Regions from separate parts of the Pseudoalteromonas sp. OF5H-5 genome, predicted to be linked through region 1. Evidence: predicted binding sites of a transcription regulator. Region 1 holds the regulator's gene; each other region holds the start of a gene.

Region 1 (10,272 bases):
CTTCAGAACGCAGGTGATGAGGGGGCAGGTATTGAACCTGGCTTGGCTGAGAGGCTTCAAGAATCATTAAGAGAAGCACATCACAACCAAGAAATGCTAGGGGAGCCGTCCATCTTATTAACCTCAGGTATGTTAAGAAGTGTACTGTCTCGATTTGTTAAACATACAATTCCAGGTCTTCGAGTGATGTCATATCAAGAAGTGCCGGAAGAAAGACAAATTAAGATAGTGAGCTCGGTTGGACAATAGAGGATAAAGGGGCTGTAACATGAAAATTAAACGTTTCTTCGCAAAAGATATGCGTACGGCTTTAAATGAAGTAAAAGAAGAGCTTGGTGCTGATGCTGTCATCATGTCTAACAAAAAGTTAGCAGATGGTGTTGAAATCGTCGCAGCAGTTGATAATGACCGTGCTGCTGCACCTGTTAAGCAAGCTCCAGCTGCCCGTGCGACTGCCTCAAACGAGGCTCCGACCCGCTTTGTCCGTCCAGAGCCTCGCCAAGCACAGCCAGCAAAACAAGCGCAAGTTGCCGATAGCTTAGCGGCATTGCTAGAGCGTCAAGCGCCGCGTCCTCGCTCACCAGAACTTGCTTCTATGTTCTCCCAGTCGGGGATTGATACAGAGCAAATGTTAAGCAGCCAACGTAAAACACAAACTGCTGCGCCGGCGCACCAAGCGAAGCCACAGCAAGCTCGTCGCCAATCTTTTGACTTTGATGATGATGGATTTGAGCAACCACAGCAGTGGATCGAGTCTGATGAATTAGACAACGGTTTTGGTGATGATTTACCTGAGTTAAATGCCAAGCCTGACGAAATGAGTGCAATGCGCGAAGAAATGAACGCTATTCGTCAATTACTTGAACATCAAGTATCTGGTCTAATGAAACAAGAAATGGCTCGTCGCGATCCAACCCGTGCGTGCCTTGTAGATCGTCTGGAAGGAATGGGCATAGACAAAGACGTTGCAGAGCAAATGGCATGTTTTATCCCTGATGATGTGTCTCGTAAAGAAGCTTGGGACGCGCTGTTGAATATGGTAATTAACCAAATGCACACCACCAACAATGATATTCTTCGTCAAGGTGGCGTATTTGCAATGGTTGGTCCAACAGGTGTTGGCAAAACCACAACGGTTGCAAAATTAGCGGCATTAGGCGCACAAAAATACGGTGCAGATAAAGTGGCGCTAATAACCACCGATACCTATAGAATTGGCGCTTACGAGCAACTAGCTACCTATGGTAGAATCATCGGTTGTCCGGTTAAACAAGTTAAAGATGCAAATGAACTTGCAGAAGTGCTTTATCATTTACGCAATAAGCGTCTAGTATTAATAGATACGGCGGGAATGAGTCAAAGAGATTTGCGCTTAACTGAACAGTTAAATACACTTATGCGTAGCGCGAGAGTAGATATTCGTAGCTATTTAGTGTTGAGTGCGACAGCACAGATGAATGTGTTACAAGAAACAGTAAGACACTTCAAAAAAGTAAATTTAAGTGGCTGTATTTTCACAAAACTTGATGAAAGTCTAAGTTTAGGTGAGATAATTAGCATAGCGATTCAAAATCGCTTGCCAATAGGGTATCTTACCAACGGTCAGCGAGTGCCAGAAGACATTCGCGTAGCAAATGCTCAAAAGCTAGTAAAAAAGGCTGAGCAATTGTATTTAAAAAGAATAAAAGCACAGCACTCTCGACGTGTACCTGTAGCGTCAGAGTCAGTAGGAATGTATGATTAACACAGTTTTAGATCAAGCAAGTGGCCTGCGTAGAATGAGTCAAAATAGCAACCAGGGTGTAAAAGTAATAGCCGTGACCGGTGGTAAAGGTGGGGTGGGTAAAACCAATGTCTCGCTCAATACTGCCATCGCTATGGGCCAACAAGGACAGCGAGTTCTCGTTTTAGATGCGGACTTGGGCTTGGCAAACTGTGATGTGATGTTAGGGCTCCGAGTAGAAAAGAACCTTTCACATGTGTTGTCGGGTGAATGTGAACTAGATGAGATTCTCGTAGAAGGTCCCGCTGGTATCAAAATTGTGCCAGCTACTTCGGGTTCTCAAAGCATGGTGGAGTTGACTCCCGCAGAGCATGCTGGACTTATTCGCGCATTTAGCGAGCTTAACACTCAATTTGATGTTTTAATTGTTGATACCGCAGCTGGTATCTCAGATATGGTTCTGAGCTTCTCTCGAGCTGCACAAGATGTGATGGTTGTTGTGTGTGATGAACCGACTTCTATTACGGATGCTTATGCGTTGATCAAAGTTTTAAGCAGAGAGCATGGCGTTTATCGTTTTAAAATAGTTGCCAATATGGTCCGCAGTATGCGTGAAGGGCAAGAATTATTTGCTAAACTTTCAAAAGTTACAGACCGTTTTCTTGATGTAGCATTGGAATTAGTGGCCACAGTACCATTTGACGAAAACATGCGTAAGTCCTCTCGTAGACAAAGAGCAATCGTGGATTTATTTCCGAGCTCTCCAGCAGCAGTTGCAATTAAAGGACTTGCTGCCAAGGCAGTTAAATGGCCAATTCCTCATCAACCTTCCGGTCATCTAGAATTTTTCATTGAACAACTTGTAAACGGGTGATTATGGCTTCTCCGGTCAACAGAGCTGCGGGATATCAAACTTCTGACCATATCCATAAAGTGGTCGAGAGGCATGCTCCACTTGTCAAAAAAGTGGCATGTCACCTGATCGCTCGGCTTCCGGCAAGTGTGCAGCTCGACGATCTAATTCAATCAGGTATGATTGGATTGATTGAAGCATCTAAAAATTTCGATGCTACTAAAGGCGCTAGTTTCGAGACCTTTGCGGGGATACGCATCCGAGGTGCAATGCTAGATGAAATCCGTCGCGGAGATTGGGCCCCTCGGTCCGTACATAAAAACAGCAGAATGGTAGCCGAAGCTATATCTGAGCTCGAGTCTCTCCTTGGCCGCGAACCAAAAGACACTGAAATCGCTGAAAAACTTGATATATCTTTAGATGAGTACCATCATATTTTACATGATGTAAATGCAAGTAAAGTCATCGGCATTGAGGATCTAGGGGTTGATGAAGATGTGATAACCCCAGCAAACAGCGATTTTGCGCTAGACAAACCGTTTAATAACGTTAAAAATGAACGTTTTAACGAGTCTTTAGTAAATGCTATCAAAGCACTACCCGAAAGGGATGCTCTGGTGTTGTCACTTTACTATAACGACGAAATGAATTTAAAAGAGATTGGTGCCATCCTTGATGTCAGTGAATCTCGAGTAAGCCAAATTCACGGTCAGGCAATGATAAAGCTCAAAGCTAAAATCAATGACTGGATAAATTAGAGTACATAAAATAGTTGGGTTCGAACCTCACTGGAGGAAGTTTTGGATAAGAACATGAAGATTCTCGTGGTTGATGATTTCTCTACTATGAGAAGAATAATCAAAAACCTATTAAGAGATTTAGGCTTTACCAATGTTCAAGAAGCTGATGATGGTAGTACAGCACTTCCGATGCTACAAAATCAGGAGTTTGACTTTGTAGTAACTGATTGGAACATGCCGGGCATGCAAGGTATTGATCTGCTTCGTGCAATACGCGCAGATGAAAAGCTTAAGCACATTCCAGTGTTGATGGTTACCGCAGAAGCGAAAAAAGAACAAATTGTTGCAGCAGCGCAAGCTGGGGTGAACGGATATATTGTTAAACCGTTTACTGCAGGTACGCTCAAGACTAAGCTTGAAAAAGTATTTGAGCGACTAGGCTAAACAGCAAGGGGATATGGCCTATGTCTGTAAATGCTGCGCCGCAAATTACACTTGAACAAGCCAAGCAACTTGTTGAGCTACTAGAGCAAGGTGAACAAGAAAAAGCTGACCAGCTGATTTTAGAAGCTGCTAACAAAGAGCAATCGGAGTTATTTGCAGAAGTTGGAAAGCTAACTCGCCAATTACACGAGTCCTTGAAGAACTTTGAGCTGGATACTCGACTCTCAGATCTCACGACAGAGGCTATACCTGACGCCAAGCAGCGTCTTAATTATGTTATGGAAATGACAGAAAGCGCTGCTAATAAAACGATGGACGCGGTCGAAGAAAGCTTACCTCTTGCGCAGAATCTTGCGGATGAGTTAGCACAAATAAAGCCTACTTGGGATCGGTTGATGAGCAGAGATATTCAACTCGGTGAGTTTAAATCTCTGTGTCATGATCTCGACAGCTTTATGCAGACTTCAAAGACACGTACAGACGAATTACAAGGCTTAATGACTAATGTGCTGATGGCGCAAGACTATCAGGATTTGACTGGGCAGGTCATCCGTCGAGTCATTGAGCTTGTGAGAGAAGTAGAAGATAGTCTCATTCACCTTCTAACTGTGTTTGGTACTTCGGATGAAGCGCCTGCAGTTGCAGAAAATGCGAATGAAAACGAAATAAAAACAACTGAGACTATCAGTGATGAATTGTCTGGACCTGAAGGTCCAATTATTGACGCTGAATCGCGAGATGACGTGGTTTCTGGTCAAGACGAAGTCGATGACTTGCTATCTAGTTTAGGCTTCTAGTTGGAGAGTGTGTATGAGCTTTGAAGTCGATGAAGATATCTTGCAGGACTTTCTTGTTGAAGCAGGCGAAATATTAGAACTGTTATCTGAACAGCTTGTTGAACTAGAAAATAATCCCGAAGATAAAGAACTTCTCAATGCGATTTTCCGTGGCTTCCATACTGTTAAAGGTGGAGCAGGCTTCCTCGGTATGACCGAACTGGTTGATGCCTGTCACGGTGCAGAGAACGTGTTTGATGTACTAAGACAAGGGCAGCGAAAAGTAACGTCAGAATTAATGGATGTTATTTTGCAATCTTTGGATACGATCAACGAAATGTTCGCTTGTATTCAAAACCGAGAGGAACCCGAAGCTGCCGATCCTGTGTTGCTTGAAACCCTCCATAAACTCAGCCAACCAGCATCTGAAGACGAAGTCAGTGAAGTGATTGAGGAACCTGTTTCAGAGCCAGAGTCTGTTGTACCAGATTTAAGTGCGGATGATATTCTATTCGATGCGGACGCAGATTCAGGCGATGATAGCGGCTCTAGCATTGATGAGATAACAGAAGAAGAATTTGAAAATCTATTAGATGAGTTACACGGCTCTGGTAATGCGCCTGCTGTCGCACCGGCGGCTAAACCTGAAACGGTGTCAACTGCAGATGACGGCGATATCACCGATGACGAGTTCGATAATCTCTTAGATGAACTCCATGGGGTTGGGAAATTTGGTGGAGCACCAAATGCAGAAGATGCGGCTACTTCTCAAGCCAGTGAGCCTGCGGCTAAAGCAACGTCATCAGGCGCTGCGAGTGTGCCCTCTGGAGATGAAGAAATTACCGATGATGAGTTTGAGGCTTTGCTTGACGAACTTCATGGTAAAGGCAGTGCTCCTAAAGCGGTAGATGAATCGCCGACAGATATCTCAGAAGCTGAGCCAGCTCAACCTGAGCCTGCTAAAGCTGCGCCACCTCCGAAACCTGCTCCAAAGCCTGCGCCTAAAGTTGAAGCTAAACCTGCGACTCCAGCCCCGCAAAAAGAGCCAGAGCCTGCAAAAGCTTCTGCGCCAGCAGCTGCAAAGAAACCTGCTGCGCAAGCTGAGACTACAGTGCGAGTTGATACCAAACGTCTTGATGAAATCATGAATATGGTTGGCGAATTAGTATTGGTGCGTAACCGCTTGGTTAGTTTAGCGAATAACACCAACAGCGAAAGCATGGGTAAAGCTATTTCGAACCTTGATGTAGTGACCGCAGACTTGCAGGGCGCTGTGATGAAAACGCGGATGCAGCCGATCAAAAAGGTATTTGGTCGTTTCCCTCGAGTGGTGAGGGACCTTGCGCGTAGCTTGAAAAAAGAAATCAACCTGGTTTTACAAGGTGAAGAGACAGACTTAGATAAAAACCTTGTTGAGGCGCTCGCAGATCCATTGGTTCACTTAGTGAGAAACTCAGTGGATCACGGTATTGAAATGCCTGATGTGCGCGAAGCATCGGGTAAGCCAAGAATGGGGACTGTCACGTTGTCAGCATCTCAAGAGGGGGATCATATTCTTCTCACCATCCGAGATGATGGCGCCGGTATGGATCCTGAAAAACTCAAGAAAATTGCTATAAATAAAGGCGTTATTGACTCCGATCAAGCAAGCCGATTGTCTGATACTGAAGCCTATAACTTGATCTTTGCACCTGGATTTTCAACAAAAGAACAAATTTCAGATATTTCTGGTCGCGGTGTAGGGATGGACGTTGTTAAAACGAAAATCACTCAATTGAATGGCTCGGTAAACATCCAATCAGAATTGGGTGTTGGTACCGTATTAGAGATAAAAGTGCCGCTTACATTGGCTATTTTGCCTACCTTGATGGTGGTAGTCGGAGAACAAACGTTTGCGTTACCACTTGCCGGTGTGAACGAGATCTTCCATTTAGATTTGACTAAAACGAATGTAGTTGATGGTCAATTGACTATTATAGTGAGAGAAAAGGCGATCCCGTTATTTTATCTTGAGCATTGGTTGGTAAAAGGTGCTAATAGGGGCATGAGAAAGGCTGAAGGCCATGTTGTTATTGCTCAAATCGGTACCAAGCAAGTCGGTTTTGTGGTTGATTCTCTGATAGGCCAAGAGGAAGTCGTAATCAAACCATTAGATGCTTTGTTACAAGGTACACCAGGTATGGCCGGTGCGACCATCACATCTGATGGTGGTATTGCGCTAATCCTTGATGTCCCCAACTTATTAAAACACTACGCCTAATTTTATTAGGCGTAGTTCGAATTCTAGAGCAGCATGTGCTGCTCTGCTGTAGAGCAAATTAAAGAGCGTTGCCAATGGCAGTTAAAGTGTTAGTCGTAGACGACTCCAGTTTTTTTCGTCGTCGAGTCAGTGAAATTTTAGAAAAAGACAGTGAAATCAAAGTTATAGATTTTGCAGTTAATGGAAAGGAGGCGGTTGAAAAGGCCGCTTCATTGCGTCCAGACGTAATTACGATGGACGTGGAAATGCCTGTGCTTGATGGGATCAGTGCGGTGAAGCAGATCATGCAGGCCACACCGACCCCCATCTTAATGTTTTCTTCGCTAACTCGTGAAGGCGCTAGTGCTACGTTAGATGCACTGGATGCGGGCGCAGTTGATTTCTTACCGAAAAAGTTTGAAGACATCGCTCGTAATAGCGAAGACGCAATTAAATCGTTACAAAACAAGGTAAAGGAAATTGGCCGCCGCCGAGTTAGCCGCTTTACTCGCCCTAGTATCGCGACTCCGCCAAAGCGCGTCGAGTCTAGAGCAACTCGCGCTGACACTGGAAGAGCAACGATCCCTCAACCGGATAGAAGTTTTCAGAGACCGGTATCTGGTGGCACATCCAGTGCTGCGGGTGCTAGAGCATCAGGTAAGAAATATGGACTGGTTGCAATTGGTACATCAACAGGTGGACCCGTTGCACTGCAGACAATATTGACGCAGTTGCCAGCAAACTTTCCTCATCCAATTTTACTTATCCAGCATATGCCAGCCGCATTTACACCTGCGTTTGCAGCAAGATTAAATAGTTTATGCCAGATTAAGGTTAAAGAAGCAGAACAGGGTGATAGATTAATGCCAGGCATGGCCTATCTAGCGCCTGGCGGCAAGCAAATGCTGGTTGAAAATCGCGGTGGTAGTAAGACACTAAAAGTGTTTGAAGATGATAGTCCAAGGATCACCTATAAACCCAGCGTTGATGTGACATTTGCAAGTGTTGCAAAAGCCTATGGTGGCGACACGTTAGCGATTGTATTAACGGGGATGGGCGCTGATGGTCGAGATGGAGCTCGTATGCTAAAACAGGTTGGTGCCACCATTTGGGCGCAAGATGAAGCGACTTGTGTCGTTTATGGGATGCCTCAAGCAGTCGCTGGCGCTGGACTTTCGTCTGATAGTATCGCGCTACAAGACTTTGCTGCAAGAATTAATAAAGAAGCTGGTAACTAATAGGCTAAGCCACGATTTGGTTATTTTGCTTGAAGCTTGTAAATATCAAACGTCTAAAAAGAATGAATAACATTGAGTTGGTATAGTATCTATTGAACGCAATCAATAGTGATAAGCAAAGGAATATAGAGTGAAAATTTGGACAGTAGCAAATCAAAAAGGTGGCGTGGGTAAAACCACGACAACGGTGAGCTTAGGAGGCATTCTTGCTGAACAAGGTCATCGGGTTTTGCTTATTGATACCGATCCACATGCTTCACTTACATATTACTTTGGTATTGATTCTGAAGAGTTGGAAGTCAGTGTGTATGATATTTTTGCACGCGGCAGCAGCATGACGAGCGAAGAAATTTTACAGTCTCTTTGCCCTTCGACTATTGAAAATTTGGATATTCTGCCTGCTACTATGGCCATTGCTACGCTTGATCGTAGCATGGGTAATAAAACGGGCATGGGACTTATCTTAAAGAAATCGCTCGAAAAGATAGCGGATCAATATGACTATGCTATTTTAGACTGTCCACCAGTGCTCGGGGTATTGATGGTAAATGCATTAGCAGCGAGTGAGCGAATTTTGGTACCGGTTCAAACTGAATTTTTGGCGTTGAAGGGACTAGATAGAATGATGCGCACGATGGAGCTAATGCAGTCTTCACAGCAGAAACAGTACCAATATACTATTATTCCAACTATGTATGATAAACGGACTAAAGCGTCGTTGGAGGCGTATAAAACGTTGCTGGAAACATACAAAGATGCCGTTTGGCCAGGCGTGGTTCCTGTAGATACCAAGTTTAGGGATGCAAGCCTTGCACAACAAGTCCCTGTACAATTTTGTCCTAAATCACGAGGCGTGTTCGCTTATCGTGCACTATTGGACTATTTGAAGCAGTTAAGCTAGAGAGCATAATGAGTAAGCATTTATTTGCAAATGAGAAGGTGATGAAGCAGTATCTTGGTGCCCTGTTGCAAGAGGAGCCAGAGATTGAACAATGCGAATTATCACCAGTTGCAAAGCTACTTGAACAAGTAAAAGAACCTAAATCAGAACTTGAGGAAATAGAATCCTCAGTCGTAGTTGCAACAGAACCTCTGGAGTCAGTGAGTGAAGTTATTCAAGAACAGCCGAGTAAATTGGCTCATGATCTTGAAGTCACTGAAAATACATCTATTATCAAAGAACAGGCAACGATAGAGTCTGTTTCTGCAAGGGAAGCCTATCAAGAAGGTGAATTTCAGGCATTGTTTTTTGAAGTGGCAGGCTTAACACTGGCGGTTCCGCTGAAATCACTTGGGGGAATACACCAACTGGGCGAAGTCAATCAACTCTTTGGTAAACCTAAATGGTTTAAGGGTGTGATGCTAAATCGTGAAGAAAAACTCAATGTTGTTGATACTGCACGATGGGTGATGCCTGAAAAGTTAACGCCAGAATTAGAAGATACGCTGGATTACCAGTATTTGATTACACTTGGGGATAGTAACTGGGGACTGTTAGCAGAAAAACTAGTCAACAACTTAACCCTCAAGCCTGAAGACATAAAGTGGCGCACAGCAGATGGTAAACGGCCTTGGTTGGCTGGAGTGATTAAAGAGAAAATGTGCGCGCTGATTGATGTAGAGAATTTAAACCGTTTGCTAGAACAAGGCCTCGATAGTCGAGAGCAGTAACTAGTATATTGATGGAGTGAAACCATGAGCCAAGATAGACTACTTTCTGCAGACAAAAATGCTGATAGTAATGATGAAGTATTGCAATGGGTTACTTACAAGCTTGAAGAGGAAACTTACGGTATCAATGTAATGCAAGTACAAGAAGTGCTGCGTTACACCGAAATTGCACCAGTCCCAGGTGCACCAAGCTACGTACTCGGGATCATTAATCTGCGTGGTAACGTTGTAACGGTTATAGACACGCGAGCTAGGTTTGGTCTACAAAGTGCTGAAGTAACGGATAATTCAAGAATTGTGATTATCGAAGCCGAAAAGCAAGTTATTGGTATCTTAGTAGATAGCGTTGCTGAGGTGGTTTACTTACGTAGCTCGGAAATTGACAGCGCGCCAAACATAGGTACCGAAGAGAGCGCTAAGTTTATCCAAGGCGTATCAAATCGAGAAGGCGAGCTGTTGATCTTAGTCGATCTTAATAAGCTATTAAACGATGATGAATGGGATGAGCTGAGTCATATCTAGATGTCTGAAGTAGTAAACGCACAAACCGTTTTACTCGTTATATCAATAACCTCAAGCATACTTGCG
Region 2 (10,272 bases), on a different contig from region 1:
GTGATAGTTGAAGATGAGATCGTCGCTAGTTTAGAGTTACTTAAAGTTTTACATAAATGTCAGCATAAACAAGGGTGGACGCTACTCGTTGCACCCGATAATGTACCAAACAAGTCACTACTAGAAAGCGCTTCAGTTGATGCAAGTAAGTTGCTCGTCATTAGGCAAAAGCACATATACGACCTTGAGTATGTACTTAAAAGTGCTATCAGCAATGGTAATTTCGCTGCAGTGGTGATTTGGACTGATATTGCATCAGTGCAAACTATCAACAAAATGGAACTGCCGGTATCTGACGTTGCGATCCACTGTTTTCAAAGCGCTTAACAAGCTACAATAACAGGATATAAATTTGTTAAAACTGAAGTTTTTATGTCTTGTTATTGCAATTCATCCCTTCCCTATTCGCAATGTTGTGAGCCGTACCTTAAGGGACAAAAATTCGCAGAGCGTCCACAAATACTCATGCGCTCTCGCTATACTGCATACTGCTTAAAAGATGCAAAGTATATTCATGACACCTATGCCCAGGCTAAACAAGCACAAAACAATATCGACGATATTGCTGCATTTGCTAATTATGCACACTTTATAAAATTGGAAGTGCTAGAAGAAGTAGTAGAAGCTACTCAGGGGATCGTTGAGTTTAAGGCGCACTATATCGCAGAAAACACACACTATATACTCCATGAGCGGTCAAATTTTATTACCGAAGCAGGCAGATGGTATTACTTAGATGGTGAATTGTACGATACACCTACAACCAAGGTAGGCAGAAATGACCTCTGTCCGTGCGGCAGTGATAAAAAGTATAAAAAGTGCCACGGTAGCTAAAATAGTCTGAACTAGAGATTAGATACAAAGCAATAAAAAAGGCTTGAAACGAGCTAAGGATGATTAAAGGCCGTTTAGCTTATACCAGTTGTATTAAGTAAATGATCTATCTTGAAGCGGGGAAATAGCTTTAGTAGCTAGGCAAAAATTTTGCTATTTAGTTGTTCTAAATGAGAAATTTTTAACGAAGCTAATATGCTATTTCACCCTTCAAATTGATTAGAGAATTAATTCAATTGGTATTAGACATGAAGCACGATAAGCATAGCGTTTTATGTCAGTCTAGTAACGAAGCAAACAGCTGTAAAACAGCAAGTTTAATACCAGTTTGTCTTAAATTTGCTCAATTTTGAAGGAGTAAAAGCAGCTAATGTTGTTACGCCGTCGCGCGTAACATACTCTGCATATCACCCGTTGCAATTTGATCATAAAAACCAGCCGCATCCATTGCCTTATCAGCAACTAAGGCCAGTTTACCTTGCGCGCTCGCCAAACGTCTTTTAACCGCTGGTTCCAAATTTTCTACGACTTCGAGTGGAATATGCTTTTTATCATTTCGTGCGGCAAAAGGTTCTGGATTTAAATTTTCTTGCAATCGCAAGGTTGCCATCGCCCCCATAGATACCAGCTGCGCGTTATGCTGACCAATAAGCATATTGTACTCTTTTGGCGCAAGCGGCTTTTGTGGACCTATTTCAAATTGCTTTTTTAGTGTTTCTTCTGAGTTATCTTTTGCGGCAGCTTCAGATTTTGGTAGGTGAAATTGGCTAAAATCTAATGCATCGGTTGATAGCATAGATAACAGCATGGCAAAATCGGCAGAGCGCGTCTCATGAACACTAATGTTCAATGCGGATCCTAATTGCGACTCACTGATTAAAACGCCATCAATTTGCATGTATTCCAACCGATTATTTTGCTAATTATGAATTTATCGGCCTTTTTCCGAAAAACTTTAGTAGTTTTCTTTACTTCGAAAAAAACTTTGTTATTATCACCGCCGTTGTTTAGGAGGGGTTCCCGAGCGGCCAAAGGGATCAGACTGTAAATCTGACGGCTCAGCCTTCGCTGGTTCGAATCCAGCTCCCTCCACCATAAACAACAGTTACAATTTCGGAGGGGTTCCCGAGCGGCCAAAGGGATCAGACTGTAAATCTGACGGCTCAGCCTTCGCTGGTTCGAATCCAGCTCCCTCCACCACTTTCAAATTGTAACGCTTTAAAATGTATGGAGGGGTTCCCGAGCGGCCAAAGGGATCAGACTGTAAATCTGACGGCTCAGCCTTCGCTGGTTCGAATCCAGCTCCCTCCACCACTTTTAAAGTAAACGCTCCAAACGATGGAGGGGTTCCCGAGCGGCCAAAGGGATCAGACTGTAAATCTGACGGCTCAGCCTTCGCTGGTTCGAATCCAGCTCCCTCCACCACCTTTTATTGTGTTATCTCACAACAAGCTTACATATATAAACGAGCTTAAAAACAATCCAAAGCCAAAAATAAAATGTGCTGCCATACTTTTTACCCTTGCCTTATTCGGCTCTGGTAATTTAGATGCTGCTACCCCTGCACCAAAACAGGGTTGCATAATAAAAAATGGAAAAACACACGTTATTAAGCCAAAAACTAACGCAATGAAAAGACTAGGCTCAGTCAACCAAGGCTTGCCCACGCTCAGAAGTAACACCAAGGCGAATACAATCCCAATGAGATAATGCATGCACCAGCCAATGACACCTTCACCAGATATTGGTTTACTGTGCCCGATACCTTGATGCGTGAGTTGACCTTTACACAAGTGTCCAATCCATCTACCAACCAATGCATAATCTAAGCCCTTTATGGCAAACACGCGACTGAGCATAAATGCCCACAAATCCATAACAAGCGTTGCACCTACGCCAATCGCGACTGCTGGCATTAACATCGAATATAGGCTTTCCACTATTTTTACTCCTCTTTTTTACTGATAGCCGCTATCCTACTAGTTCAAGTTAACTTTAAGTCAAGGGCAAGAATGGATATCAGTGAAGTTGCAAAGAAGTCTGGTTTACCCGCATCCACACTTAGATATTATGAAGAAAAAGGACTGATCCGATCGATTGGTCGACAAGGGCTCAAACGTGTTTTCCCCCCTTCAATACTTGAACGTCTAGCGCTTATTACACTAGGCAGAAACGCAGGCTTTTCGTTAGATGAAATAGCGGACATGTTTACCCCCGAGGGTAAAGCGGATATTGATAGGGTGAAGTTACAATCCAAAGCGGATGAATTAAATGAAACCATTAAGCATTTAACTGCAATGCGAGATGGCCTCTATCACGCTGCCAAATGCCCAGCGCCAAGCCATTTTGAATGTCCGACATTTCAAAAGCTGTTAAAACGCGCGGCAAAAGCGAGGCCCGAGAAATAATAGGCATAAACAGGGCACTATGCTAATGCTCAATCATCAAGTCAAGACCGTGGTCACGTAAATAACGCCGAGCCATTTTATGGTCGTGGCCATAGTGCTTTGTTACCAAGCGCCAAAATGCGCTATTGTGTGCCATGACGTGAAAATGGCAAAGTTCATGCACTACCACATAATCGATTACCCACTTAGGCGCACCAATCAAAAACGTATTAAACGCAAGCACGCCTTTAGATGAAAAACTGCCCCAGCGGCTTTTATAAACGCGTATCTTTAGCGTATCAAAGCGAGCTTGAATATCAGGTTGATAGCGCGCAATAACCATGTCTACATAGTCATTTAGCGTTTCGCTTAACAGCGCAACTAATTCACGCCATTCATTTTTGACAGCCTTAAGTAAAACCCTTTTGTTGTCAAAATCAATTACAGAGGTCGTGCTTTCGCCCCTTTGAATGGTAAAGGTCTCGCCGAAGACTTGCACCATTCCTGTTTCCAGTGGCCGAGGGCTCTCAGGTATGATTTTTAGAGCAAGCTTTGATTTTATCCAATCGGATTTGCTTTCCACCCAAGTATGTAACCAGCGCTCGCAAATTTGCTCTGGCGCATACACAAACACTTGGCCAGCTTTTATTTTTATCGCAACGCTCTTACGCTTTCGGCTTTTCTTTAATTGATATTGCAAGGTAACAAATTCTTAGTCACTAAAGCATGCATTATAGTATGAGCAACTTGTCAGAGTCACTGCAAACGCCATGCAAGATAATGAATTAGACCAACGATGGCAATAAACTCATCAATAGTGTGGTTTCTAACACTTTATAAATTAGAAAGATTTTTTCGTTAAATCACCGTATTTATTATTTTTGCTGCTACGCTTAATGAAAAAGGCATTTTGATTTAGGCAAGCTATGGCTGATAAACCCATTTGCCAATATGTGTCACCTGAGGGAAAAAAATGCAGTGAAATCGATATGGGCTCAGGTTACTGCTTTTGGCATGACAATAAATTCGATAAAGGTGGCTTGGAGCTAAGCCAGAAGCTTGAACGCTACGCCAAGCGCGGTGGTTTGCTGCAAGGCTTAGAGTTGAAGCGGGCCAATTTAGAAGGGCTCAATCTTGTTAACTTTGAAAATCATCATGGCTATGATCTATCTTATAGCAACTTTTATCGTGCCAATTTGAAAGGGGCGCACCTGTTTAATAATACCATTAAGCATGCGTCGCTAATGAAGGCCGACTTGAGAGAAGCAAGTCTGCACTGCTGTAATTTAGAAAGCACCAATTTGCTCGGTATAAAGCTTGAAAACACCCGTATTGATAATATGGAACTCGGCGAGCAATTACTACAAGAGCAGCAAGCTTTTGAAGCTCGTAGAAACCGAGCCAAAGAGGACGCGGAAGACTTGTTCTTACAGTCGGAAGAGATCTATCGTTTACTACGTAAAGGTGCGGAAAACCAAGGACTATTTGAAATGGTTGGGCGCTTTACATACAAAGAACTGCGCATGCGACATGCCCAGTATCCACGATTTTCAAAACGTCACCTAATTTCCAGCTTTGTCGACTTATTATGTGGGTATGGAGAAAAACCGGAAAATGTCATTCGCTTCAGTTTAGGTATGATAATTACCTGTGCATTTTGCTATTTTCTATTTGGTGTTTCGTTTCAAGATCAGATAATGCAACTGGACTTAGACAACAGTGTATCTGAAAACGTAATGGCGCTGCTGAACAGCTTTTATTTTAGTGTTGTTACTTTCACAACCTTGGGTTATGGGGATATTACGCCTGTGGGGATCTCACGGCTGATCGCAGCGGTAGAGGCTTTTACCGGCAGCTTTTCATTAGCGCTATTTGTGGTGGTATTTGTAAAGCAAATGACGAGGTGATACTCATCTCGTCATTTTTAATTCGCGATTTCTGATTTCAGTTGTTCTAAAAAATCCAGCATATATTGGGTGCGGGCTTGTGCCTGCTCACGGGCTGCGGTGGTATGCATGTTATCTTTAATATGCAGCAGCTTAATGAAGAAATGATCTAAGGTATATTTGGTATCGTCAGCTTTTCTGTGCTCACAAAAAGGGTCTTCTACATTGTAAAGATTACGCGCTATCGCCCCACCTACTTTCATACAGCGGCTAACACCTATCGCCCCTAACGCATCCATTCTGTCTGCATCTTGGACAATTTTGGCTTCTAATGTCGTGGGTGTAACACCGGCGCTAAAGCTGTGTGCAACAATGGCGTGGTGAATCGCCCCAAGTTTATCCGTGTCGTACTTCAACTCTGTTAGGAAGGCAACCGCCTTATCTGCAGCTAATTTAGACGCCAGCGGCCTATCTGGATGATTTTTTGCTACGGCAACACAATCATGTAACCAAGCGGCTGGGATCACCACAGCAGGATCCGCCCCCTCAGCTTCGCAAAGTGACTTTGCGACTTTAACTACACGCTTGATATGAGACAAATCATGGGCGGTATCTGCACATGGAGTCGACAGCATAAACTCTTCACATGCTTTTTCTAATTCATGCATTTTTAACGTCATTAAGCTCAACTTTTATTAATATCCGACAAATAAGCCCACACAAATTTGGCGTGAAAGGCATTACTGATTGTATGTTGCCACACCCTTCACTAAAATGGCAGCTATCAGGAAAGATTAGAGAAAATATATGACTTGCGCGCTATATCTGCAACCAGGCAGAGAAAAATCCCTTAACAGAAAACACCCTTGGGTTTTCTCAAAAGCTATTAAAAAAGTAAAAGGTAAGCCAGCCCTTGGCGATACCGTCAAGATTTACAGCAATGAGGGTAGATACCTCGCGACAGCCGCTTACAGCCCAGACTCTCAGATCAGAGCCAGAATTTGGACATTTGATGAATCACAACATATCGACCAAGCGTTCTTTGAGCTAAAACTCGCACGAGCACTAGCGGCCAGAGAATATGTTATCGCTGAAGGTGGTTTAACTGGCTTTAGATTGTGTGCCGCAGAGTCAGATGGTCTGCCAGGAGTAACAATTGACAAGTTTGATAACTACTTGGTTTGTCAGTTGCTAAGCGCTGGTGCCGAGCGCCACAAGGGTGAAATAGTAATGGCATTGCAATCACTATTTCCTGATTGTCATGTTTACGAGCGCTCAGATGTTGATGTACGCAAAAAAGAAGGCCTTGATAAAATTACCGGACCGCTTGCTGGCGACGCGCCAACCGCACCTGTCCTTATTAGCGAAAATGGTTTAAAGATTGAAGTCGATATCATCGGCGGCCATAAAACTGGCTTTTATCTAGATCAACGCAACAGCCGAGCCGCGTTAGAACGCTTTGTAAAAGACAAGGAAGTGCTTAACTGCTTCTGCTACACTGGTACATTTGGCCTTTATGCACTGCGCGGTGGCTGTAGTAAAGTAATCAACGTTGACGTATCGCAGCCAGCACTCGACACAGCTAAACGCAATGTAGAACATAATGAACTAGACTTATCGAAAGCTGAGTTTGTTAAGCAAGACGTGTTCAAACTACTTAGACAATATCGTGATGAGGGCCGTCAATTCGATACTATCGTGATGGATCCACCAAAGTTTGCAGAAAGTAAGGCGCAGCTTAACGGTGCTTGTCGTGGCTATAAAGATATCAATATGATTGCCATGCAGATATTAAAGCCTGGTGGCACGTTACTCACCTTCTCCTGTTCTGGCCTTATGGAACAAAACCTGTTTCAGAAAGTCGTTGCAGACGCTGCGCTCGATGCCGGTAAGGAATTGTTGATCATGGAAAGGCTAAATCAAGCAGCCGACCACCCTATTGCGGGCAATTATCCAGAAGGCTTTTACCTGAAAGGCCTTATTTGTAAGGTCTATTGATTTAACAATTTTTTACGGTGGTATAGAAGAACACTTCAATACCACCTTTATAGCTTAGTTAATCTAATTAAACTTGGTGATTTCAAGCCCTACAACCCACTGCTCATCCTGCTCTTGACTACAGCGGATCACGGTTGCATGAGCACTAAGTGGCTGGATCATATCGCCACTGGAATCAATGAAAATGTCAACGGTTGAATTTGCTTCGATTGGTTCGCTCACTGTCACCGACAATCCTGTAGCGCTTAAATCGTGACAAACTCCTTGATGCACTTTACCCGACTCAAGCTCGGTTAATTTTGCTACTGCATCCACCGACATACGCATAAAACGGCGTTTATCTTCATTGATCATATAATGCTCCTACACCATTGATTTTATTTTTTCTAATAGCGATTGTATTGAGAATGGCTTAACCACATAAGCATCACAGCCTGCATCGAATCCCGCTTTTTGTTCTTTTTCGGACTCTAAACCAGATACCATTAATACCGGAATATCCTTCGTCTCTGGTGTATTTTTCAACATTCGACAGGTGTCGTAACCGTCAAGACCCGGCATACACACATCAAGCAAAATAGCATCTGGAGGATCAGCAATTGCATTAGACAAGCAACTCGTACCCGAGTTTGCATAGCTCAGCTCAAACGCCCCTGACAGTGCCATTTCAAGCATTTCATAGTTAAAATACTCGTCGTCAACCACTAGCAGATGCGGTGCATTTTTCCTTTTCTCTCGTGTGGACATATCCAATGCCGCTTCCTTCTCACAATCCAAAACTTTACTTCCTCATATAATAAAGTAACTGTCGTACTCTAAAATGCAAGTTTATATTTCGCACTCTTTTATCGAATTCAGAACGCGTTTAGCCGAAATTGGATAAGCCGTTCCTAATGTTTGAGCAAACAAAGACACGCGAAGTTCCTGTTGCATCCAAAAAATATCTATAAGCGACTCTGGTACAGGTAATCCAGAAGGGATTTTTGCCAACTTGTCTTGATAGGCCGCAGCAACTTTTTCCAATTCTAGTACACACAGCCTATCTCTGTTTGGATCTACCGCAAGTTTTTCAAGCCTTTTTTCAATCGCTTTCATGTAGCGCAAAATATCAGAGATTTTGTCAGCACCATGAGCGGTGACAAAGCCTTTAAAGATAAGACCGGATAACTGAGATTTTATGTCGCCATGCGCGGTGATCATCGTGAGATCCACTCTGCCTTTCATGCGTTTGTTAATACTGTGAGCAATGCTAAGCACCGCCTCAACTTGCTTCGCAATTTCAACTACGGTGTCACCTAGCTCAGCTCGAATGTGCTCTTTGGCTTTTTCAAACGCAATGTCATCTCTGATCTCGCCAAATGCACGCAGCAGCTTATCAACCCCAGCTTGCGTACAGTCATCAACTAAATCATGCACTTTACCAAAGGGGTTAAAGTACAATCCTAACTTAGCCTTATTTGGTAAGTGCTGTTGCAGGTATTTAACGGGCGAAGGAACATTGAGTAGCACAAGACGGCGCAATCCTGCTTGATGCGCCGCTTGGGCTTTTATTTCGTTATCAAACAGTTCTATAGCCGCACTTTGTTTTTTATCGACTAATGCTGGGAAAGCCTTAATCTCATAATTTCCCTGCTTTTTAGTATATTGTTCTGGTAGCTCGCCAAAATCCCACTGCTGAATATCCGTTTGCTCGATCCCTTGCTCTGCCACTTGCGAAAGCGTCTCGGTCACTTGCCCTTGCAACTTTGCTTTAAGTGCCAATAAATCAAAGCCATGGGCTATCACCTTACCTTTGTCATCAACTACTTGAAATTGCATTTTTAAGTGCGGCTCAAGTGAACTAACATCCCAATCTGACTCGGCGACTTTGACACCTGTCATTCTGAGTAAACGGTTGGCCACCGCTTCTATAAATGAGCCTTGCATTACCTCAACGGCGGCAAGCACAGCATCGGCATAATTTGGTGCTGGCACAAAATTACGTCTTAAGGTCTTCGGCAGTGACTTAATAAGCCCACAAACCAGCTCATGTCTGAGCGCAGGAATATGCCAATCAAAACCTTCATCTTGAACTTGGTTTAATAGTGCCAGAGGAATATTGACCACCACGCCGTCTAGTGCTTGGCCTGGATCAAAGTGATAACTGAGAGGCAAGATCAAATTCCCTTGCTGCCACGTATCTGGGTAATGAGTATCCGTGATATGTTCGGCGTCATGCTTCATTAACAGATCGCGCGTCATATGCAAAAAGCGTTTGTCTTTTTGCTTTTGTGAACGCCACCATTTACTAAACGCAGCACGATTATTTACGTCTTGTGGAATTCGATCGTTATAAAACGCAACCACATCTTCTTCGTCGACTAGGATATCGCGACGCCTCGCTTTATCTTCAAGCGCCTGCACATCTTCAACCAATTTTTGGTTTGCGCTTAAAAAGCCTTCGCTTTGGCCAAGTTGACCGTTTGCCAGCGCTTCGCGAATAAATATCTCTCGGCTAACCACAGGATCAATATCGCTATACGCCGTGCGCTTGCGGCCAACGATGATCAAGCCGTATAAGGTTTGCTGTTCAAATGCGACAACCGCTCCAGCCTTTTTCTCCCAATGCGGTTCGCTATAGCTGCTATTAACTAAATGCTTAGCGAGCGGCGCAATCCAATTTACATCGATTTTGGCATTAACCCGAGCATAAAGTTTACTGGTTTCCACAAGCTCAGCAGACATCAACCACTTAGGGCTTTTCTTAAATAGTGTTGAACCGGGGAAAATATGAAATTGGCTGTTACGTGCGCCTTTAAACACTTGTTTTTGCTTTTCGTCTTTCACACCAATATGGCTAAGCATACCGCTTAGCAATGATTGATGGACAGCTTCATCGCTTGCAGGACTGCTATTTATTTTAAAGCCGAGCTCCTCACACACCGTAGTCAGCTGGTAAACAATATCTTGCCATTCACGTACGCGCATGTAGGCCAAAAAGTCTTTTTGGCATTGCTTTCGAAACTGGTTACGCGTCAGTGCTTGCTGCTGCGCTTCGATGTAATTCCATAGATTTAGATATGCAACAAAATCAGAGTGTTCGCACTCAAAGCGATTGTGTTTTTCGTCAGCTGCTGCACGTTTATCTTGAGGACGCTCTCTTGGGTCTTGAATAGACAGTGCCGCGG
Region 3 (10,272 bases), on a different contig from region 1:
ACGCTACCTCGTTGAAGTAGCGAATAAGTATAAAGAATTTCAGTGGCTTGCAAGCTGGCTAGAGAATGACATAATGCCTCAAGCGCAGGCCAAATTAGGCACAAAATAGAAGTAACAATGAAAGCGATAATTTTATCTGCCGGTCGTGGTAAACGCATGATGCCACTGACCGCGAACCAACCAAAACCTATGCTTAACGTCGCGGGAAAGCCACTACTTGAGCATCATATCGAGCGTTTAAAAGCGGCTGGGATCTGCGATATCGTGATAAATCTTGCATGGCAAGGTCAGGTGATAAAAGACTATCTCGGCAATGGTAGTCACTTCGGTGTCAATATTGAGTACAGTGATGAACCTGAGGGTGGATTAGAAACCGCAGGTGGAATCATTCAAGCACTGCCGATGTTATGTGAACAGGATGACAGCTTTATTGTACTCAATGGCGATATTTTTACGGACTATGATGTCAGCAGCCTAATGCAGTTACAGCTCGGCAGCACAGCAGAGGGCCATTGCGAGGCGCACATTGTGTTGGTAGAAAATCCCGAACATAATCCTGAAGGCGATTTTTGCCTTGCCCATCAACCGCTCAATCAGCAAAAATATACCTTGTCTGGTATTGGCAAATATCACCAAAGTTTTTTTACCGAGCTTGGGACTGGCTTTATAAAACTAGGGCCGTTGCTGCGCAGTGGGCTTGAGCAGCATAAAGTTTCTACTGAACTGTACTTGGGCGCATGGGACGACATCGGCACGCCAGAGCGACTAAAAATGATCAACGAAAAGTTAGGGTATAGCGATGTGGGGTAAATTATTAGGCACAATTTTCGGCTTTTTATTTGGTCGTTGGTTAGGCGCTATTTTAGGTTTTTATCTCGGCCATTTATTTGATAAAAGTTTGCGTCAGGATTTTGATAAAGTCGGTGGCTTTCAAGGTTTCATGAAAGGTGAAGATCTGCATGAGCGCCAAGCCTTGTTCTTTTCCAGCTGTTTTTCTGTGATGGGACATATTGCGAAGTCTAATGGTCGAGTCAGCGAAATCCACATTCAAGCTGCGTCTGCGTTTATGAGCGAAATGGGCTTGCAGGGTGAAGAGCGAAAAGAAGCACAACATGCGTTTACTGCGGGAAAAAGCAGTGACTTTTCGATAAAAGAAGCGGTTACCGATTTTAAAGAAGCTTTTGCCAGACGCTATGACTTGAGGCAGCTGTTTTTAGAGATTCAAATTCAAATGGCATTTTGTGATGGTCATGTGTCTGATGCGGAGAAGGCCTTACTTAAACAGGTGAGCAAGTATTTAGGCTTTGCAGAAACACACTTTTTATTCCTGCTAAAACGCTACCAAGCAGAATTTGAGTTTCGCCGCTCACAGGCGTCGGGGAGATCGCAACATCAATACCAGCAACATGGCGGCCGTCAACCAGCATCACAAGATAATGGCTTAAGCCGTGCTAAAGCTTTGGCTGTACTGGGATTGAGTGAAGAGGCAAATGAGCGTGATATCAAAAAAGCTTACCGCAAACTGATGTCGCAGCATCACCCTGACAAATTGGTGTCTCAGGGATTACCTAAGCATATGATGGAAGTTGCAAAGCGTAAAAGCCAAGATATTCAGTCTGCCTATGAATATTTAAAAAAGAGCTAATCTGAAAAGCTATAAGACGCGTAAAAAGCCGAGTAACTCCTTTCTGAGCCTTTGATGTTGGAGTGGATCGGTTTTTTCTCCAAAAAGCTCCCGTTGGCGATAATCAAATTTACTGTTTTTTCTCGCCCAGCGCGCTCTGTCCGGCGTATTGTCGACCACAATAGGATTGTCAAAACTGTAGTAAACATCCAGTAAAGCAGGGCTTATCAGAGAAAGGTTGGATGCTAAGTGCTTTTGCCGCGTTGCATTAGGCAGTTGTGGGCTAACAACGGCAAAGGCATCGATACGTAGTTTGGGCAGAGTAGCTAAGTGCTCACCGAATAAACCTGCGCTATTACCAAATGCGACAACCACCAACTTTTCTGTTTGAGTCATGGACAGGGTGTTGTAAAGCACCTCAAAGCGGCTGATCAGGGCCATTTTATATTCGTCGAGATTAGATTCTGAAATGGGTGCAAGCGTTTGCTGAGCCGGTTTTTCAGCATCGGGGAGCGCGATGTCTTGCTCTAGCAGACTTGGTGCATAAGAAAGGTCCGGCGGAGTAAGGGTATAGGTGTCGTAGCCATCATCGCTTAAGCGCTTTGCAAGAAAGCTTATGCCGCTGTTATTGAGCGGTGGAGTTTGCATGTCTGGTAATAAGATCACGATGCCTTCACGAGCAGCTGCCATATATTCTTGATGAAATACATAAAAGCTTTCGTTTTCGCTTTCCAGTTTCATCAGTTGCGATGGCTCGTAGAAGCGATTAGCGTCTTGCTGATAAAGAGAACCAAGTGGTGCTGCGTCAATATGTTCTGCTGCAAAAGTCGTCGCGGGTAAAGCGGTAACAAGTAATAAAAGCGTTCTGATGATCATGGTACAAGCGCGTAAAATATCATAATTGGTTATCGACCAGTTAAGTGAAAGCTTTAGCTGTCGCTATTTTTTAGCGTTTTAAGTTAAACTGCTCGGCAGTGGAAATGAAAGGAGAAATTTGTGCAGTATAAAGATAGCAAACGAGACTATCTCTTTATGTTTTTAAAAGGGGCCGGAATGGGGGCTGCGGATGTTGTCCCAGGCGTTTCTGGCGGTACTATCGCTTTTATTACTGGTATCTATGCACGTTTTTTAAATGCCATCAAAAGTGTGAACTTACAGGCTTTGAGCACTTTGCGTCGTGACGGCCTAAAAGCAACGTGGCAGTACATTGATGGTAGCTTTTTACTGGCGGTATTTTCTGGTTTGCTCATCAGTGCAGCGTCTTTGGCGAAGGTGATCACTTATTTATTGGAAGCACATCAAACATTGGTATGGTCATTTTTCTTTGGTCTTATCGTCGCTTCTTTTATTTATGTTGCAAAACAGGTCTCTCATTGGAACGGCCAAAATATTATCGCCTGCGCAGTTGGTGCTGTCGTGGCCTTTGCTATTACTTCTCTTTCACCAGCTGAAGCGCAAGCATCTCATTGGATGTTTTTTATCTCAGGTGCTATTGCCATTTGCGCGATGATCTTACCTGGGATCTCAGGGAGCTTTATTCTACTGTTATTGGGTATGTATGGCCATGTACTCAGTGCGGTGAACCAGCTTGAATTTGGCTTAGTGAGTCTATTCTTACTAGGTTGTATTGTGGGGTTAATGTCGTTTTCGCGCCTACTCAGCTGGCTATTGGCGCACTATCAACAAGTAACGTTTTCGCTACTAGCTGGCTTTTTACTTGGCTCGCTTAATTTATTGTGGCCTTGGAAACAAGTGCTTACGACTTACGTGAATTCCAGTGGTATAGAAAAGCCATTGAGTCAGGCCAATATTTTGCCAGCACAATACAGTACGCTGTATGGTCAAGACCCGAATACGTTGGCATGTATTGCGCTTGCCATCGCAGGCCTTGCGCTGATCTTAACCATTGAAAAGATAAGCGAAAAATATTAATAACATAGACATCTAGAACAATAGATACGTGTTGAGCTTACGTGTCTATTGTTCTAAACCATCCAGTCACAGAAAGTCGCGGCGCTTTTGTAAATGGCGCGACGTAAGTCACAGAATGAATTTTACTTACATCAAAAACCACCAGTGAATTGAACTTAGGTGCATAACTTTTAGTGGGTGTGCCATCACGTTCAAAAAACTGCAGTAGCCCGCCCCAGTCAGGGTGCCAACTTTTGCTTAGGCTAAGTACATAGGCATAAACCCGGCCCTCAGCTTCAACAATATCATTATGTCGCGTTAAATACTGACCACCAATAAATCGTGTTGCTTGGGCAGAGGTACGGATAATGTTCTGTCCAGATATCGCGGAAAAGCAGGACTGTACAGCGCTACTATTGAGGTTATTGTAGAGCTTTTTCAGCGCGTCAGGGCTCGTCGATTCTATGGAGTGGCGGCCATACATAAAACCAACGCCACGTGATGCATAGCTATGTATATCTTCGAGCAAGGCTTGCTGCTCTTGCGGTGTTAAGGCAAGAATATCACTGTCTTTGACTGATTTTGCTGTCCCGTTATGAAAAAGTGCGAGTTGGTAGTCTAGGTTACAGAGGCACTCATGTAGTTGTTGAGCGTTTGTATCGTCTAGAATATTTTCAATCCGTGCAAAGCCTTCGTTGCTCAATTTTTGCTGTAATTCAATTTGTTGTTGCTGCGAAAGTTGAAGCATAAATACCTACTGCTGATGTATGGGCCTGTTTGTAATATTGTAAACAGGATGCCTTAGACTTCAGTCCAATGCTGATTATTTTTTATCTATGCTAAAGTGAGTTTGGCTGAAATGCCATCCCTCTGCACTCATCGATAGGCAAAAAAATGAAAATCAATGGACTACTGCTATTCTGTTGCGCATGGGTCATATCCGTGATCCCATCACCAGCCTTGGCGGCTCAAGGCACTTTAGATCTTACCAGCTCGACACTCGGCTTGGTTTGTATTGTTGTCTTCGTTTTAGCATACGCACTTGTAATGCTCGAAGAAAAACTCCATATGCGAAAATCAAAGCCAGTGCTCGTGGCGGCAGGCGTCATTTGGCTCATGATTGGGGCGTATTACGTCAATCAGGGGCAACCCGATGTTACCGAGCATGCATTTCGGCACAATCTGTTAGAATTTGCGGAGCTGATGTTGTTCTTGCTGGTTGCGATGACTTATATCAACGCACTAGAGGAACGACGCCTTTTTGATGCGCTACGAGCGTGGATGATCCAAAAGGGTTTTAGCTATAAGAATCTCTTTTGGATCACTGGGTTTTTATCCTTTTTTATCTCTCCAATTGCAGACAACCTAACCACAGCCTTACTGATGTGTGCCGTGGTGATGAAGGTGGCTGAAGGTGACAAAGAGTTTATCAATTTAAGCTGTATCAATATTGTGATAGCAGCCAATGCAGGCGGTGCATTCAGCCCCTTTGGTGACATTACCACTTTGATGGTATGGCAAGCTGGTATGGTACATTTCAGCGAATTTTTAGCGCTATTTGTTCCTTCACTGGTCAATTACATCGTACCAGCACTCGTAATGAGTTATTTTGTGGCGGATAGAAAGCCCAGTGCAGTTTACGAAAGAGTAGAGCTTAAACGCGGCGCTTTGAGAATTTTAACTTTGTTCCTACTGACTGTCGCAACCGCTGTGCTTTCACACAGCTTGCTGCATTTACCACCGGTTCTTGGCATGATGATGGGCTTGGGCTACCTACAGTTTTTTGGTTACTTCCTAAGAATGACATTGCCTGGGTCATTAGCAAGAAAGCGAGCGATGGCCGAGAGAGAAGGGGATCAAGAGCGTCTCGAGAAGTTAGGAAGTGTTGTGCCATTCGATGTGTTTAGCAAAGTTTCACGCGCTGAGTGGGATACCTTATTATTCTTCTACGGCATCGTTATGTGTGTTGGTGGTCTTGGGTTTCTCGGTTATTTAAGTTTAATGTCAGAGATATTATACGGTGAATGGTCTGCAACCTATGCCAACGTATTCTTAGGCATTATTTCTGCGGTCATCGATAACATTCCAGTGATGTTTGCCGTGCTGTCGATGCAACCTGAAATGTCACATGGCCATTGGTTGTTGATCACGCTTACGGCTGGGGTAGGGGGAAGTTTACTTTCTATTGGCTCTGCGGCAGGTGTTGCGCTTATGGGGCAAGCTAGAGGCTATTATACTTTTATGGGGCACTTAAAGTGGGCACCTGTGATCTTGCTTGGTTATATCGCGAGCATTTTATGTCACCTGTGGCTTAACGAATCTGCTTTTAGCGTGTTTGGCTAGCGCTTACACAAGGTGTAGTGAGAGTGAATAATCAATATGTGCTTCACTCTCACTGCTTTTATTGCTCGGCGAGGTAATGCCGATAACGTTGTACCCATTCCTGTGATACTGGTTTATCCATATTCAGCACCTTCTCGACTTCAGTAATTACAATTGCACCATGTATTTTTCCTACCATAACGGGCGTCGCAGCATCATTGCTTGCTTTGATGCTGCCATTAATCACTTCCACGGCCGCTACTCCTAATTCCGTGGCGAGCATTCTATCTTCAACAGATGGTGCCCCACCTCGTTGAATATGGCCTAACACGCAAAGTGCACAATTGATATCGTCATTGCTATTTAACTCTGTCTTAAGCGCTTGAGCGCCGCCTGGCCATAAATTTTCGGCCAGTATTATCAAAAAGCTACCGTGTTGATGTTGTTGCTCTATGGCATTTTTGAGATGAGCTAAGACCTGAGAGGTATTCTCTACCGTGCAATTTTCAAATGAAATGATAGCCTCAGCACCTGTCGCAATACCTACATGGTAAGCAATATGCCCGTTATGACGACCCATCACCTCGGTGATAAAAACTCGCTCAAAGGCATTTGCGGTATCACGGATTTTATCTATTGCGGAGGTGGCAGTATTGATGGCTGTGGAAAAGCCAATGGTGTTGTCACACCCTGAAAGGTCGTTATCTATAGTACCGGGAATACCAATTAGCTGACCTTGCCAGTGAGCTGCCAGCGCCTGCATTCCCCTAAACGAGCCGTCACCACCAATCACAATAAGTACGTCAATATGGAGCTTTCTCAGGGCATTTGCTGCTTGCAGCACGCCTGAGGGTTCTAGCATCGCAGGGCAGCGGGCACTTTTTAGAATTGTGCCACCAAGTTGGGTGATATCGGTGACGGAAACCGCACTTAGCTCGGTGTACTCTTGATTAATTAGACCATTGTAACCATGAAAAAAGCCAAAGCACTGAAATCCAGACCTCAGGGCACTTAACGTGATAGCTCTAATCGCTGAGTTCATCCCCGGCGCATCACCGCCACTTGTCAATACTGCTATCCTTTTCGTCATGTCGTCACTCTAACATTGCTTGGTTATTCTTTTTGTATACTATCAGAGTGATTTGAAGACAAGTTGATCGACATTAAATATAGAGATTAAGTGCGAGGATATATATAGAAAGGTAAAACGGCATTTAGGTTTACCTAAATGCCGTTTTAATTAACGCTGCGTGACTTTGCTAGCAAGTTCTTCACGTTGTGCGGTCGGTAGGTTATCCACGACGATTTGATAAGAATCATCGATCATTTTCTTTATTTCGTCTTCTGGAATAGTGCCATCTAAGATGACTGTATTCCAAAGACGCTTATTCATGTGATAACCAGGCACAACAGACGAATACTTATCTCTAAGCAATAATGCTTCGTCAGGGTCGCATTTTACATTTAACCACCAAACAGGTTCACCATTTTCATTTACTTGCCCCTCTTTCCCCTCAGTCAGAGTTGCAAACATTTTATGTTGAACTTTGTACACATCTACGTCTTGCGCAAAAGGCTTAGTGATAAAGGTTGCAGGCTTGGCCTGCAAATATTCATGTACGCTTTTCTGATCCATAGCCCGTGTCCTTGAAGTAACAGTTAATACTACATGAGAGTAAGTTTAGCAGCTCTTGTGATAATACTGTAATCGTCTATCAGTAAAAACTATCAGAAAGTCTATACTATGGCGTTATAACGCAGACAATTATTGAATAACTGACCGTTTTATATCGGTTTAACTCACAGTTGACGATTAAAATAAGTACAGTGTGTAAAAGCACTAAAATTTCAGTCGTCTACAATATTAGAAAAGCTAACTTTTAATTTCCAGTTAAGGACAAAGTCTGCTCAACACAGTACGCTAAAAATACACTCATAACCTAAGTGGACTAAGCTAGGAAATCATTGGCATTTGACCGTAAAAAATTTCCCACTTGTCTCTATTTCCCAAATTAGGAAAGTTACGGCATAACACCCCTTGTGCAATGCTATACCTCTAAACAGTCCGCTATTAAATTAAATAATACAAAAATATGCAACAATAATTTCTTCATTGATTAAATATTGAACGTTGTGTAGACTCATCGCCCGCATTAGTAAATAGTATCGAAATGTGATGTTTCTTTCCCAATAAAGAATGTTTTAGTTTTCTTTTTGAATTAAAAAACCGAGGTGTATCAGTGGCTTTTGGAATTATTTCAGCTTTATGTGCGATGGCAATGTATCTTCAAACTCTGTGGACTGGAATGCCGAGAAAACGCTGGTTAAGTTTGGCTTTAGTGGCAGGTCCCGCGGCGCTGGTTCTTTTTCGAGTGCACTATCGCAGAGCGTGGATGCGTCGATGCGCAAATTTAGTTAGTTGGAAAGCATAAACGTAGTTAGGTCAAATGAAATAAGGCTATTGTACGAGCTGTAGGTTTGGTTTTTCACTCGGGGTGTGTTGCTTTAAAAATTGCTCAAATTCATTGCTTGAAAGCGGTTTTGAATAGTAATAGCCCTGAACTGTTTGGCAGTTTAACTGTTCTAAAATATTGAGTTGCTCTTCATTTTCAACACCTTCTGCGACAACATGAAGGTCTAAGTTGTGCGCGATAGTGACAATAGAGTCCACCATGTTTCTGCCGCGCTCGTTACCCATGTCATCGATAAATGCTTTATCGACCTTGAGTGTATTCAGTGGAAATTGCTTGAGATAAGCCAGTGATGAATAACCAGTACCAAAGTCATCCATGGCTAAGTGTATTCCTCTAGCACTGAGGGAGCGCATTATCGAAATTGCTTCTTTTGGATCGTCCATCACCGTTCCTTCTGTGATTTCTAACTCAAGAAAATAAGAAGGAAGTTGATTTTTTTGCAAGATAATGTCGATACGAGTGGTCAAATCCGGCAAGCTAAACTGTTTTGCTGATAAATTCACCGCAACTCTGCCATTAAACAATCCTTTATCAATCCAGCGCTTCACATCACGGCATGCTTTGTCTAAAACGACCTCTCCAATTTCGATGATCTGTCCAGTTTCTTCTGCGATGGGGATAAATACACCAGGACTTATCACCCCCTTTTTTGGGGTAATGAAACGTACTAACGCTTCCATACCAACCAGTTCGCCGGTTTTAATGTTCATTTTTGGCTGATAGTAGACAACAAAGTGATCCTCTTTGAGGCCATAACGCATTAAGTTTTCTATTTGCAGACGTTTAACCGCTTGCTCATTCATTGAATCATTAAAGAATAAATAATGGTTACCCTTTTGCTTGGCATGATACATAGCGGTATCTGCATTTTTCAGCAGGCTTTCAGGAGACTTACCATCTTCAGGGCATAGTACAATCCCAACAGAAGAGGTGATCACTAACTCGTGGTTAGCAATTTTAAAAGGCGTAGCAATCGCAGCTAGAAACTGTTTTGCAGTACGTGTAATAGTGTGAATATCATTGGTGCCTGAAATTACCAATGCAAACTCATCACCACCCAGCCGGTAAAAGGTATCTTGTTGGCGAGCAAGTTTATTTAGCCGCATTGCTAGTTTTGCTAGTAGCGTATCACCTAACTGGTGGCCCAGCGAATCGTTGATCTTTTTAAAGTTATCTAAGTCGAAGACAAGTAGGGCATGATGCGCCCCTTGTAACGATAGCTTTTGTAGATTGGTAAAGAACAGGTTGCGATTGGGGAGACCTGTCGTACGATCGCGATTTGATAAATTGTGGAGTTGTGATTCTGCTTTCTTACGTTCGGTTAAATCTGAGTAAACAACCACATAGTTGCTGATCTGGCCGTGATTATTTTTAATCTCGTCAATCGTAATTTCTATAGGCAAGAGTACGTCTGCTGCATTACGAAGTTTGAGTTCTTCTTGCCAATGCTCTGTTTGCTTTAGCTGAGCTTTTACTTGGGCGACAAACTTCTGATCATAACCCGGTAAGTTAAAGTGCTTATTCAGATAATGTTCCCGTTGACCACCAAATAGCTTCAAGTAGCTTGGATTTAGGTCGACTAAATTATAATGTTTGTCGTAAATTGCGATTGCGTCAGTAAGTGATTCAACACATTTTGCAAACAGATTTAACCTTTCTTCGGTACTCTTGAAGTGACTAATATCGCGAACCGTACCTGTCATTCTTAAGGGGTTGAGGTTGGCATCTTTCTCGATAATTTTGCCTCGGTCTAACACCCAATGATACTGACCTAGTTCATCTTTAATACGATAGCTTGCTTCAAAGAAAGGTGTCTTTTCTGCGAAATGCTGTTTCATCAGCTTTTCAACGATTAATAGGTCTTGCGGATGGATCCTATGCTGGTTGGGGATGATGCCGCCAGGCTTGGCAGAGTTCATGCCGTATTTGTCGTTGATCCGA

Evidence for each region. The regulator FliA, encoded in region 1, starts transcription of late flagellar genes. The targets are predictions, from matches to a motif close to CTAAAGNTNNNNNNNNNNNNGCCGATA.
Region 2: L1271_RS23600 (VC2046/SO_2500 family protein) is a predicted target of FliA. The motif match lies at 1,767-1,793, and genes of this name have one in related genera.
Region 3: L1271_RS15955 (DUF3530 family protein) is a predicted target of FliA. The motif match lies at 2,531-2,557, and genes of this name have one in related genera.

Annotation. Positions count from the first base shown of each region.
Region 1 covers NZ_JAKGBF010000008.1:137,661-147,932, reverse strand. Annotated here, with positions in the region: gene flhA (flagellar biosynthesis protein FlhA) at 1-249, shown strand, start outside; gene flhF (flagellar biosynthesis protein FlhF) at 269-1,744, shown strand; gene L1271_RS13490 (MinD/ParA family protein) at 1,737-2,597, shown strand; gene L1271_RS13485 (RNA polymerase sigma factor FliA) at 2,600-3,334, shown strand; gene cheY (chemotaxis response regulator CheY) at 3,377-3,760, shown strand; gene L1271_RS13475 (protein phosphatase CheZ) at 3,781-4,557, shown strand; gene L1271_RS13470 (chemotaxis protein CheA) at 4,571-6,796, shown strand; gene L1271_RS13465 (protein-glutamate methylesterase/protein-glutamine glutaminase) at 6,871-8,013, shown strand; gene L1271_RS13460 (ParA family protein) at 8,144-8,914, shown strand; gene L1271_RS13455 (chemotaxis protein CheW) at 8,923-9,684, shown strand; gene L1271_RS13450 (chemotaxis protein CheW) at 9,709-10,206, shown strand; gene L1271_RS13445 (DUF2802 domain-containing protein) at 10,207-10,272, shown strand, end outside.
Region 2 covers NZ_JAKGBF010000028.1:17,202-27,473, forward strand. Annotated here, with positions in the region: gene L1271_RS23590 (SulA-like leucine-rich domain-containing protein) at 1-327, shown strand, start outside; gene L1271_RS23595 (YchJ family protein) at 373-834, shown strand; gene L1271_RS23600 (VC2046/SO_2500 family protein) at 1,211-1,732, opposite strand; tRNA gene L1271_RS23605 (tRNA-Tyr) at 1,845-1,929, shown strand; tRNA gene L1271_RS23610 (tRNA-Tyr) at 1,950-2,034, shown strand; tRNA gene L1271_RS23615 (tRNA-Tyr) at 2,064-2,148, shown strand; tRNA gene L1271_RS23620 (tRNA-Tyr) at 2,175-2,259, shown strand; gene L1271_RS23625 (DUF2938 domain-containing protein) at 2,277-2,774, opposite strand; gene L1271_RS23630 (helix-turn-helix domain-containing protein) at 2,847-3,242, shown strand; gene L1271_RS23635 (M48 family metallopeptidase) at 3,265-3,921, opposite strand; gene L1271_RS23640 (ion channel) at 4,148-5,128, shown strand; gene L1271_RS23645 (HD domain-containing protein) at 5,146-5,787, opposite strand; gene L1271_RS23650 (class I SAM-dependent methyltransferase) at 5,915-7,105, shown strand; gene L1271_RS23655 (PilZ domain-containing protein) at 7,169-7,459, opposite strand; gene L1271_RS23660 (response regulator) at 7,469-7,852, opposite strand; gene hrpA (ATP-dependent RNA helicase HrpA) at 7,934-10,272, opposite strand, start outside.
Region 3 covers NZ_JAKGBF010000011.1:12,358-22,629, reverse strand. Annotated here, with positions in the region: gene L1271_RS15970 (aminoglycoside phosphotransferase family protein) at 1-109, shown strand, start outside; gene murU (N-acetylmuramate alpha-1-phosphate uridylyltransferase MurU) at 118-810, shown strand; gene djlA (co-chaperone DjlA) at 800-1,645, shown strand; gene L1271_RS15955 (DUF3530 family protein) at 1,655-2,500, opposite strand; gene L1271_RS15950 (DUF368 domain-containing protein) at 2,621-3,556, shown strand; gene L1271_RS15945 (2OG-Fe(II) oxygenase) at 3,594-4,283, opposite strand; gene nhaD (sodium:proton antiporter NhaD) at 4,430-5,878, shown strand; gene L1271_RS15935 (ATP-dependent 6-phosphofructokinase) at 5,937-6,947, opposite strand; gene L1271_RS15930 (MmcQ/YjbR family DNA-binding protein) at 7,098-7,493, opposite strand; gene L1271_RS15925 (putative bifunctional diguanylate cyclase/phosphodiesterase) at 8,316-10,272, opposite strand, start outside.